2 regions of the Pseudomonas sp. TE3910 genome follow, and region 1 is predicted to be linked to the other one. Evidence: predicted binding sites of a transcription regulator. Region 1 holds the regulator's gene; the other holds the start of a gene.

Region 1 (5,385 bases):
TCCAGGACCACGTCCATCAGCTCGGAGTCAACGCGACGCTCACCCTTGCGCAGAATGTCGAACACGTTCTCGGCAATATGGCAGCACTCCACCAGCTCATTGAGCTGGAGGAAGCCGGCGCCCCCTTTTACAGTGTGAAAGCCGCGAAAGATTGCATTGAGCAGATCCGCATCATCAGGCCGGCTTTCCAGCTCGACCAATTGCTCGGACAGTTGCTCAAGAATTTCGCCGGCTTCTACCAGGAAATCCTGGAGGATTTCTTCATCGGCGCCGAAGCTCATTAAACGTGCTCCCTAAAAACCCAGGCTGGACAACAGATCGTCGACATCGTCCTGACCGGACACGACGTCTTCACGCTTATCGGCATGAATCTGCGGACCTTCACCCCGAGTCGGATGTTTTTCTTGATCTTTTTCAGCACGTAGCTGCTGGTGGTCATGTTCAATACCGGCAAAGCGGTCGACCTGACTGGCCATCAATACGAGCTTGAGCAGATTGCTTTCTACTTCGGTAACCAGTTGCGTGACGCGCTTGATCACCTGGCCGGTCAGGTCTTGGTAGTCCTGAGCCAACAGAATGTCATTGAGGTGGCCTGCCACTTCACGGGTGCCGGCCTCGCTGCGCGTCAGAAAACTGTCAACGCGACGCGCCAGCTCGCGAAACTCCGGCGCAGCCACTTCTCGACGCATGAAACGCTGCCAGTCGGCACTCAAGGTACTTGCCTCGGCACTCAATTCTTGAAGCACCGGTGTACTTTGCTCGACCAGGTCCATGGTCCGGTTAGCCGCGCCCTCGGTGAGCTTGACCACATAGGACAAGCGCTCGGTGGCATCGGTGATCTGCGACACTTCCTCAGCCTGCGGCATCTGCGGGTCAATATGAAAACTGACGATCGCACTATGCAACTCGCGGGTGAGCTTGCCGACTTCCTGATACAGGCCACGATCACGGGTCTGGTTCAGCTGATGGATCAGTTGTACCGCGTCGCCGAATTTACCTCGTTCAAGGCTATCGACAAGCTCGTTGGCATGTTTCTTCAGTGTCGACTCGAAGTCGCCCAACGACGATTGTTTATGCTCCATAAGCGCCCCCGTGGCGTACCTCAGCTATTGACGCGCTCGAAGATCTTCTCGATCTTTTCTTTCAACACCTGAGCCGTGAATGGTTTTACCACGTAACCATTAACGCCAGCCTGAGCCGCCTCAATGATCTGATCACGCTTGGCCTCTGCCGTTACCATCAGCACCGGCAGGTGCTTCAGGCGTTCGTCAGCGCGCACCGTACGCAGCAGGTCGATGCCGGACATGCCAGGCATGTTCCAGTCCGTTACCAGAAAATCAAAGTTACCGCTGTGCAGCATTGGCAGTGCAGTGACGCCGTCGTCCGCTTCCTGGGTATTGGTGAAGCCCAGGTCACGCAACAGGTTCTTGATGATCCGCCGCATCGTCGAAAAATCGTCAACGATGAGGATTTTCATGTTCTTGTCCAATTAGACCTCCAAGCAGTCTTTAACGCGCTCAGCGCTGAACGCGCACTCAATCAAATCCGGCACAACATTTTCACGACTGCATGAAACCCAGCAATCAACGCGCGCGCCATTCTCCCAGCCGCCCACGCAAGCGTGCAGCACACTGGCTGTGCAACTGGCTGACCCGCGACTCACTGACCCCAAGCACCTCGCCGATTTCCTTGAGGTTCAGCTCTTCGTCGTAATACAACGCCAGCACCAGCCGCTCACGCTCAGGCAAGTTGGCAATCGCATCTGCCAACGCTGCCTGAAAGCGCTCGTCTTCCAGATCGCGCGAAGGCTCGACCTGGGCGCTGGCGCCGTCCTCGTGCAGCCCTTCATGCTCGCCGTCCTGCAACAGGTCGTCGAAGCTGAACAGGCGACTGCCCAAGGTGTCATTCAAAATCCCGTAATAATCATCGAGACTCAATTGAAGTTCGGCAGCAACTTCATGATCTTTAGCGTCACGACCTGTTTTTGCTTCAACAGCGCGAATTGCATCACTGACCATGCGGGTATTACGATGAACCGAACGCGGCGCCCAATCCCCCTTGCGCACCTCATCCAGCATCGCACCGCGGATGCGAATACCGGCATAGGTCTCAAAACTGGCACCTTTGCTTGAGTCATACTTGTTCGCCACCTCAAGCAAACCGATCATGCCGGCCTGAATCAGGTCTTCAACCTGAACACTGGCGGGCAAACGCGCCAACAGGTGGTAAGCGATGCGCTTGACCAGCGGCGCGTAGCGTTCGACCAACTCATACTGCGCGTCACGCGAAGCCTTGCTGTACATCCGGAAACCGCTGGCACTCATAGAGCAGGCCCCACACTGGTCGGCTGCACCAGACGCTCGACGAAAAACTCCAGATGGCCGCGTGGGTTGGCTGGCAGCGGCCAGCTATCGACCTTCTGTGCGATGGCCTTGAACGCCAACGCGCACTTGGAACGCGGAAAGGCTTCATAGACCGCTCGCTGCTTCTGCACGGCTTTACGCACGCACTCGTCATACGGCACTGCACCGACGTATTGTAGGGCGACATCGAGGAAGCGATCCGTGACCTTGGTCAACTTAGCGAACAGATTGCGCCCTTCCTGAGGGCTTTGCGCCATGTTCGCCAGCACGCGGAAGCGGTTCATGCCGTAATCACGGTTAAGCAGCTTGATCAACGCATAGGCGTCGGTAATCGAGGTGGGCTCGTCACAGACCACCAGCAACACTTCCTGGGCCGCTCGAACGAAGCTGACCACCGAGTCACCAATACCCGCAGCGGTGTCGATCACCAGCACATCGAGGTTGTCGCCGATATCGCTGAACGCCTGAATCAGGCCGGCATGCTGAGCGGGCGCCAGGTGAACCATGCTTTGCGTACCCGAAGCGGCTGGCACGATGCGCACACCACCCGGCCCCTGCAGCAGCACGTCGCGCAGCTCGCAGTGCCCTTCGATAACGTCGGCCAGGGTTCGCTTGGGCGTGAGGCCCAGCAACACGTCGACGTTAGCCAGGCCCAGGTCGGCGTCCAACAGCATGACGCGACGGCCGAGCTCGGCCAACGCCAGTGACAAGTTCACTGACACGTTAGTCTTGCCAACGCCACCTTTGCCGCCGGTCACGGCGATCACCTGTACGGGATGCATGCTACCCATGTTTGTTCTTTACCTTGTCTTGCTTAGACCGAGGCCACATGACTGGCTGCACTTTCAAACACCTGAAAAATGCCTGGCAGACCATTGATGTAGATACTTTGCAACGTCTTCACCGACACCTCAGCCAACACGCTTAGGGCCGTGATAGAGATCAGCGAACATATCGGCCATGGCCTCCTCGCTGGGCTCGTCCTGCATTTGCACACTAACCGCGCGGCTGACCAACTGGTGGCGGCGCGGCAAGTGCAAGTCATCCGGAATGCGCGGCCCATCGGTCAGATAGGCCACCGGCAATTCATGACTGATCGCCAGGCTCAACACCTCACCGAGGCTGGCGGTTTCATCAAGTTTAGTCAGGATGCAACCGGCCAGCCCGCAGCGTTTGTAGCTGTGGTAGGCCGCCGTCAGCACCTGTTTCTGGCTGGTCGTCGCCAACACCAGGTAGTTCTTTGCCTGGATACCGCGACCGGCCAGCGTCTCCAACTGCATGCGCAGGGCCGGATCACTGGCCTGCAAACCTGCGGTATCGATCAGTACCACGCGCTTGCGCAGCAAGGGCTCCAACGCCTGCCCCAAGGACTGCCCCGGATCGACATGGGTGACCGAAACATTGAGGATACGCCCGAGCGTCTTCAGTTGTTCCTGGGCACCGATGCGGAAACTGTCCATGCTCACCAGAGCCAGGTTCTGCGCGCCGTACTTGAGCACGTAGCGGGCTGCCAACTTCGCCAGCGTAGTGGTCTTGCCCATACCCGCCGGGCCGACCATGGCGATCACCCCACCCTCTTCGATCGGATCGACTTCCGGCACGCTGATCATCCGCGCCAGGTGGGCCAGCAACATCCGCCAGGCATGGCGTGGCTCTTCAATTTCGGCGGTCAGGTCAAGCAGCTCGCGCGACAGCGGTCCCGACAAGCCAATACGCTGCAGGCGGCGCCAGAGGCTCGCTTGCTGCGGTTTGCTGCCTTGCAGTTGAGTCCACGCCAGCGACCCCAGCTGCACTTCCAGCAATTCACGCAAACCAGACAGCTCGTTACGCATCGAGTCAAACAGGCGCTGATCTACCGCAGGCGCTGGCGCGACCCGAGGGCGCTCCGGCTCATCGACATGCGGCTCGATCAGCGGCTCCGATGCAGTCAGTGGCAGGCCGGCGAACAACTGGCGATTCGCCGTCTCGTCACCCTCGACGCGGCTGCTCAATTCGGCTTGGGCAGTGACGATGCGCGACTGAGTCTTGCGCAGTTCGTCCTCAAGCTCGACATTGGGAACACGTGGCGACAAGGCAGACAACTTGTAGTCCAGCGCAGCCGTCAGCTCGACACCGCCAGCAATCCGTCGGTTGCCGATGATGGCGGCCTCAGCCCCCAGTTCATCACGAACCAACTTCATGGCCTGACGCATATCGGCTGCGAAAAAACGCTTAACTTGCATAACCCACTACCTCAGCCGTTGGGGCCTACTGTGGCAACGATGGTGACTTGCTTGTTGTCAGGTATTTCCTGATACGCCAAAACATGCAAATTCGGTACTGCCAGGCGACCAAAACGCGACAACATTGCCCGTATCGGCCCTGCGACCAACAAGATCGCTGGTTGCCCTTGCATTTCTTGACGCTGGGCAGCCTCGATTAACGAACGCTGAAGCTTTTCAGCCATGCTTGGCTCAAGAAGAACGCCCTCTTCTTGACCTTGCCCGGCCCTTTGTAAACTATTGAGCAAAATCTGTTCCAACCTTGGCTCAAGCGTGATGACTGGCAGCTCAGACTCAGTGCCGACAATGCTTTGCACGATGGCGCGACACAATCCGACGCGCACCGCAGCCACCAAAGCGGCGGTATCTTGACTCTTCCCGGCGTTGTTCGCGATGGCTTCGGCAATACTGCGGATATCGCGTACGGGCACCTGCTCGGACAACAGCGCCTGCAACACCTTGAGCAACCCCGACAGCGACATGATGCCCGGTACCAACTCCTCGGCCAGTTTCGGCGAGCCCTTGGCCAATACCTGCAGCAACTGCTGAACCTCTTCGTGACCGATCAGCTCATGGCAATGCTTGTGCAGGATCTGGTTCAAGTGCGTAGCAACCACGGTGCTGGCATCGACCACGGTGTAACCCAGCGACTGGGCCTGGCTGCGCTGACCCACGTCGATCCACACGGCCTCCAGGCCGAAGGCCGGGTCCTTGGCGGCAATGCCATTGAGCGTACCAAAGACCTGCCCCGGGTTAATCGC
Region 2 (5,385 bases), 2.2 Mb from region 1:
TCAGCAATGGCTCGGTTGCCGCGGGTCAAGGTCATTGCCCCGCGTTGCCCCTCACCGGTGTAAAAGTAAGCGCCCTCCTCCCAATGGTCGGCATACCCGTATTGCTCACCGCTATCACCTGTAAACAAAAAAATCGCTGGGTAGGTAGCAGATGCGGCAATGCCACTCTGTAGGCTTCCGCCGAACGGCCCGTTGATCTCAGTTTTGCGGTCGTATATCGCTCCCGGCGTGAACTGCAACACTGGCTCACCCTCCCCGCGTGGCAACTCAACAACGGTGAAGCCTCGCTTCTCTAGGTAGCTGTTGGTCGGATGCCCACCGGAGAATTCACCTACGGCAATACCGGTAGCTAAGGAGACGATTTTCTTAGCGGGATACAGCTCACCTCCGGCACGAACAGCGTAACGGTGAGCCTGGTTATTTTCCCACCCCAGCCACTCGCGCTTACTTCGGTATTTACTGTCAAACTCCAGTAGAGCTTTGCCAATTCGTTCCTTCGAAACCGATTTTATCGCCACGAGCCATGCCCTTTTTCGTCAAGCGTTGTAGGAAAATTCCTATAGTCGCCGTACTACAAAAGGGTTTCAACACGTAACAGAGCGCAAGGCACAAAGGGGAGCTCTACCGAGCGTTAAATTGCAGGTTTGGGGGGATGCCGTATTTCATTCTTTACACAAAACAGAAAAGGCACTTAACAAACCTAGCAAGTGCCTTTCTTGTACCCGTTAAGACAAGTTTGTCTCAGCTCAGACCTTGAAACGCCCCACCAACACTTCCAGCTCATGACCGAGCCGTGCCAGTTCGATGCTTGACGAGGCGGTCTCTTCACAGGCGCTCGCCGTCTGATCAGAGATGTCGCGCACGTTGATCACACTGCGGTTGATCTCCTCCGCCACAGCGCTTTGTTGTTCCGACGCGGTGGCAATCTGCTGGTTCATCAGTTGGATGGTGGAGACCGTGCGGGTGATGTTCTCCAGCGCGGTGACTGCACGCCGGGTGGATTCCACACTGCTTTCGCTCATCTGCCGGCTGCTGTCCATGCTCACGGCAACCGCTTGGGTACTGCTTTGTACGCCGGCGACCAGGGACTCGATTTCCTCAGTGGATTGCTGGGTGCGCAAGGCCAGGTGGCGGACTTCATCGGCCACGACGGCAAAGCCACGCCCGGCCTCGCCAGCACGGGCGGCTTCGATCGCTGCGTTCAGCGCCAGCAGGTTGGTCTGCTGGGCCACTGCTTTGATCACATCCAGCACACCGCCAATCTTGTCGCTTTGTTCCTTCAGATGGCCCACGGCATCTGCCGAGTGCCCCACTTCCTGGGCAAGGCGCTCGATCTGCTCAATGGCCTCGGCCACGACGCGCTCACCTTCGCTGGCTTGCTGGTCGGCCATGGAGGCCGCTTCAGAGGCTTCTTCGGCGTTGCGTGCAACATCCTGCACGGTCGCGGTCATTTCGTTCATGGCGGTGGCGACATGATCGGTTTCAGCTTTCTGGCTGTTCACACCGGCACTGGTTTGCTCGGTCACTGCTGACAGTTCTTCAGCTGCGCTGGTCGCCCGGATCACACTGGTGCGAATGCCATCGATCAACTCACGCAGGCTGACGGTCATCTGGTCGAGCCGGGACTGCAGTTGGCCCAACTCGTCGCGCCGATTGACGTGCACGTCCTGGCTCAGATCGCCATGAGCAATGCGCTCCACCACCTGGAGGGTATGCTGCAACGGGTTGACGATCTGCCGGGTAATGACCCAGGCCGCCAGGACGCCAAACAGCATAGCCAATACAGTGACAATACTCAGCGTGGCCTTGGCAGACGCTGCATCGCTGTCACGCTTGGCATTTTGCGACTGGATCAGTTGCTGCGTGGTGTTGATGAGCACATCGCCCAACTGCGCCATGTGTTTGAACAAGGACGCGGTATCCGCGTTGGGCTGGCTCAACGCCTGCAGGATCTGCCGGTACTCATCTATCGACTGACGCTGCTGGCGGATCAAGCCCAGGTCGGCGGGCGCTTCGAAATGATGTTCGATACTTTCCAGGTGGGCCGCCAATTTATCCAGAATCTGCTGTAAGGGGCTCAAGCCTTCAGCTTGAAGGTTGCTCCCCATGCGCAGGCGCTGAATACGCAGGTCTTTGGTGTAGTCGCTGACCAGCGCAATCTTCTCGATCTTCTCGCCACGCTCGGTAAGGGTGTTGAGCGCATACCACCCTGTGATAGCCAGTAACAACGTAAGCCCCAACACCAGGCCAAAACCCCAACCCAATTTGGCGCTGACACGGATGTTGCTGATCCAGCCGAACATAAAGACTCCAGGCAGAAATGCAGGTGCACATTGAAAAAGTAGTGACCTGACTATCGGCCAAAGGCTTTGCTGCTTAACCCCGAGAAAACCTTCCAGGGCGGCTATAACCCGCAGGATAGACCGCTCGTCTGAAATTTTTTAAGCGCCACAAGGCATATCAATCCACGCCTGATGCCTTGCAGGCCACGCTGCCCGGGGCTTTTTACGTGCCACCCGCAACGACTCAAGCGGCGCTTACCCAGGAACCGGGAGGCCAGACAGCCGCTTCGATGCTTTGGTCGAATTTCCGTCGAGGCAAAAATCATGTCACGCTCAATGCCAGGTGATGAAACCTTTCACCAACACCCTGCAGCCCTTGAGGCCAGAAACAACAAAGCCCGCTTAGTGCGGGCTTTGTTGTTTGCATAGGTGCTTACCAGCCGGATGGCAACCAACCCAGCGCGCTGGAAATCGCATACAGCATGCTGCACAGGTACAGCACTACCACCATGCACTGCAGCACAGGATGGGCGATCCAGCCGCACTTCCAGGCGGGCTCGATGTCACCGTATTTGCGTGCCGAACGCAGCATCAGGATCGGCATGATCGACAGAATCACACCACTGAATACGCCGGCAAAGTACAACGCACTGACGAAACCCACCATACCGCTATAGGCCAGCAGGAATGGCGGTACGCAAACGATGGCCAATACCATCAGGCGGCTCTTTGGATGGCTCTCGGGGCCCAGCTTCGGGAACTTGTCGAAGATGTTGGTCAGGAAGCTACCGCCCAGGCCCCAGTAGGAGGTCATCATCGCGCACAGGGCAAAGGTGTTGGCGGTGTAGAACGCCCACTGGCCTAACGCCTGCCCCCAGGCCAGGGTCGCAACTTCCGTCTGGTTTTCCAGACCGTTCAGCGAGATGACCGACATTGGCACAATGGCCAGCAGCACGAAGGTGATCACCATGCCGGTAATGACAGCCACCGGCAGGCGCTTGGGCGCATGGCTGAAACCACGGGCCATTTCCGGCACTACGTACTGGGCCGAGAAGCAGAACACGGCAATGTTGAACACCGGAATCATGTAGACCCAGTCGCCTTCGAGCAGGTTGGCGAAGTTCGTGTTCTCATGAACAAGCGTTGCGACGACCAGCACCAGGGTCATCGAGACCATACCGATACTGATGAACTTTTCACCCTTGCCAATGGCTTTCAAGCCCAAGTACAGCACCAGCGCCGCAGGGGCGAAGAACAACAGGCTGCCCAGCGCAGGGCTGATACCGAAGAACTGGCTGAGAATCTTGCCGCTGCCGCTCATGTAGGCGATCAATGCGCCAATACTGTTGACCGCTACCGACAGAAAGATTGCCCAGGCACCGAACGAGCCGACATAGCGTTGAGCCAGGCCGCTGAGCTGGTGATGGCTACGGGTACGCAGCGCCGTTTCCGAGACATACAACATGGAGATGGTGGTGAATATGCCCGCCACGGCCAACCACAGCAGCAGCGGCATGTAGCCGGCCTTGCGACTGGCATAGGCCATGGACAACACACCGGCACCAATGTTGGTACCCACGATCATTGCCACAGCCTCGACGAAGGTCAGCCGTTTGACCTCCAGGCCTGAGGACTCAGTCGCCTCGGCGTGGTCCGCGCCTCGTGCGGCTGCGTTAGGGGATGTACTCATGATCAATCACACTCACTACGTATTTGATACCGGATGCACCTGAATTGGTGCGTCACAGAACCCGCCTTTGTGAGACGACTTCCGTGTCTTGATTTCTAGAGCGGCGCGCAAAATATCACACAAGGTGTTTGAAATAACCCCCACATAAGGCGAAACGCCATGCACAGACACGGCCTGTAACACTTGATATAGAGCGGTTTCATTGAGGGGCAGCTCGTTTCGCCCGACATATGCCGGGCGAAACGAGCGCTGCAGGAGCGAGGGGAAAACTCAGGAGATCAGATCGCTTTTTGCCGATACGACGGATGCGCTGAACCTACAAGCCAGTGCGCAGCAGGGCATGCAATGCCCGGCAATCCGCCGCATGCCAGTCCGTGAGCGCTGGCCAGGGATTGTCCGGCAGGTTGACCAGAATGGTGCGTGTACCTGCCGCGCGACCGCAGTCGAGGTCAAAGCGGTAATCACCCACCATGACCATCTCGTTCGGCGAGACATCCCAGGCCTCGGCCAGCTTGAGCAACCCTCCCGGATGCGGCTTGGGGGGTGCTTCGTCACGGCCCAAAATGCTCTGCACGGGGAAACAGTCCGCCAGGCCAATGGCCTCCAGCGTGACATGCGCCAGCTCACGGGCATTACGGGTGAGGATGCCTAGCTGGCAGTCGCGCGCGACCAATTCACGTACCAGCTCAACCGCCCCCGTCGCCGGGCGCGACGCGATAGCCAGGTCACGCTCATGTTCCAGCAACCAGGCATGCTTGGCGGCGGCTTCCTCTGCTGGAAGGGCCGCCAGATGGGTCAAGATGTCGTCTTCGGCGGGAATGTCCAGCGCTTCGCGGATGGCGGCAAAATCGTGCACGGCGACCGTCAGGGTGCCGTCCATGTCAAACACCCAATGACGAATGTGGTGCAGGTTCATGCCCAGTCCTTGCGATGGCGAATCAGCCCTTCCTGGCACGACGATGCCACCAGTTGCCCAGCCCGGTTGAAGATATTGCCGCGCGAGAAACCACGGGCATTGCCCGCCCAAGGGCTGTCCATCGCGTACAGCAACCAGTCATCGGCGCGCAGGTTGCCGTGAAACCACAAGGCATGATCAAGGCTGGCCAGTTGCATGTCCTTGTGCCAGACCGATTTGCCATGCGGCATCAACGAGGTGGTCAGCAGGCCAAAATCCGACGCATAGGCGAGGATGTATTTGTGCAATGCCGGCGAGTCAGCCAGGTTGCCGTCGGCACGGAACCAGGCGTATTTGATCGGGTCACCTGGCTGCGGGTTGAACGGGTCTTTCTCGGTCACCGGGCGCACTTCGATCGGCTTGGCACAGAGCAGCTTTTCGCGCAGTTGCTCTGGTATGTGCTCGGCCATACGTTCGGCAATTTCCACTTCCGACGGGAGGTTTTCCGGGCCGACCAC

Evidence for each region. Region 1 encodes FliA, which starts transcription of late flagellar genes. Its sites were predicted from a motif close to CTAAAGTTTNNNNNNNNNNNGCCGNTAA; they were not measured.
Region 2: a site for FliA is predicted at 2,528-2,555, ahead of ACZ9H3_RS12380 (methyl-accepting chemotaxis protein). Genes of this name have one in related genera too.

The regions. Positions count from the first base shown of each region.
Region 1 covers NZ_JBWBQN010000001.1:4,887,332-4,892,716, reverse strand. Annotated here, with positions in the region: gene ACZ9H3_RS22405 (chemotaxis protein CheA) at 1-281, opposite strand, end outside; gene ACZ9H3_RS22400 (protein phosphatase CheZ) at 294-1,082, opposite strand; gene ACZ9H3_RS22395 (chemotaxis response regulator CheY) at 1,103-1,477, opposite strand; gene fliA (RNA polymerase sigma factor FliA) at 1,584-2,324, opposite strand; gene fleN (flagellar synthesis regulator FleN) at 2,321-3,154, opposite strand; gene flhF (flagellar biosynthesis protein FlhF) at 3,275-4,585, opposite strand; gene flhA (flagellar biosynthesis protein FlhA) at 4,597-5,385, opposite strand, start outside.
Region 2 covers NZ_JBWBQN010000001.1:2,717,896-2,723,280, forward strand. Annotated here, with positions in the region: gene ACZ9H3_RS12375 (HNH endonuclease) at 1-518, opposite strand, end outside; gene ACZ9H3_RS12380 (methyl-accepting chemotaxis protein) at 747-2,303, opposite strand; gene ACZ9H3_RS12385 (aromatic amino acid transport family protein) at 2,716-3,972, opposite strand; gene ACZ9H3_RS12390 (HAD family hydrolase) at 4,289-4,888, opposite strand; gene tesB (acyl-CoA thioesterase II) at 4,885-5,385, opposite strand, start outside.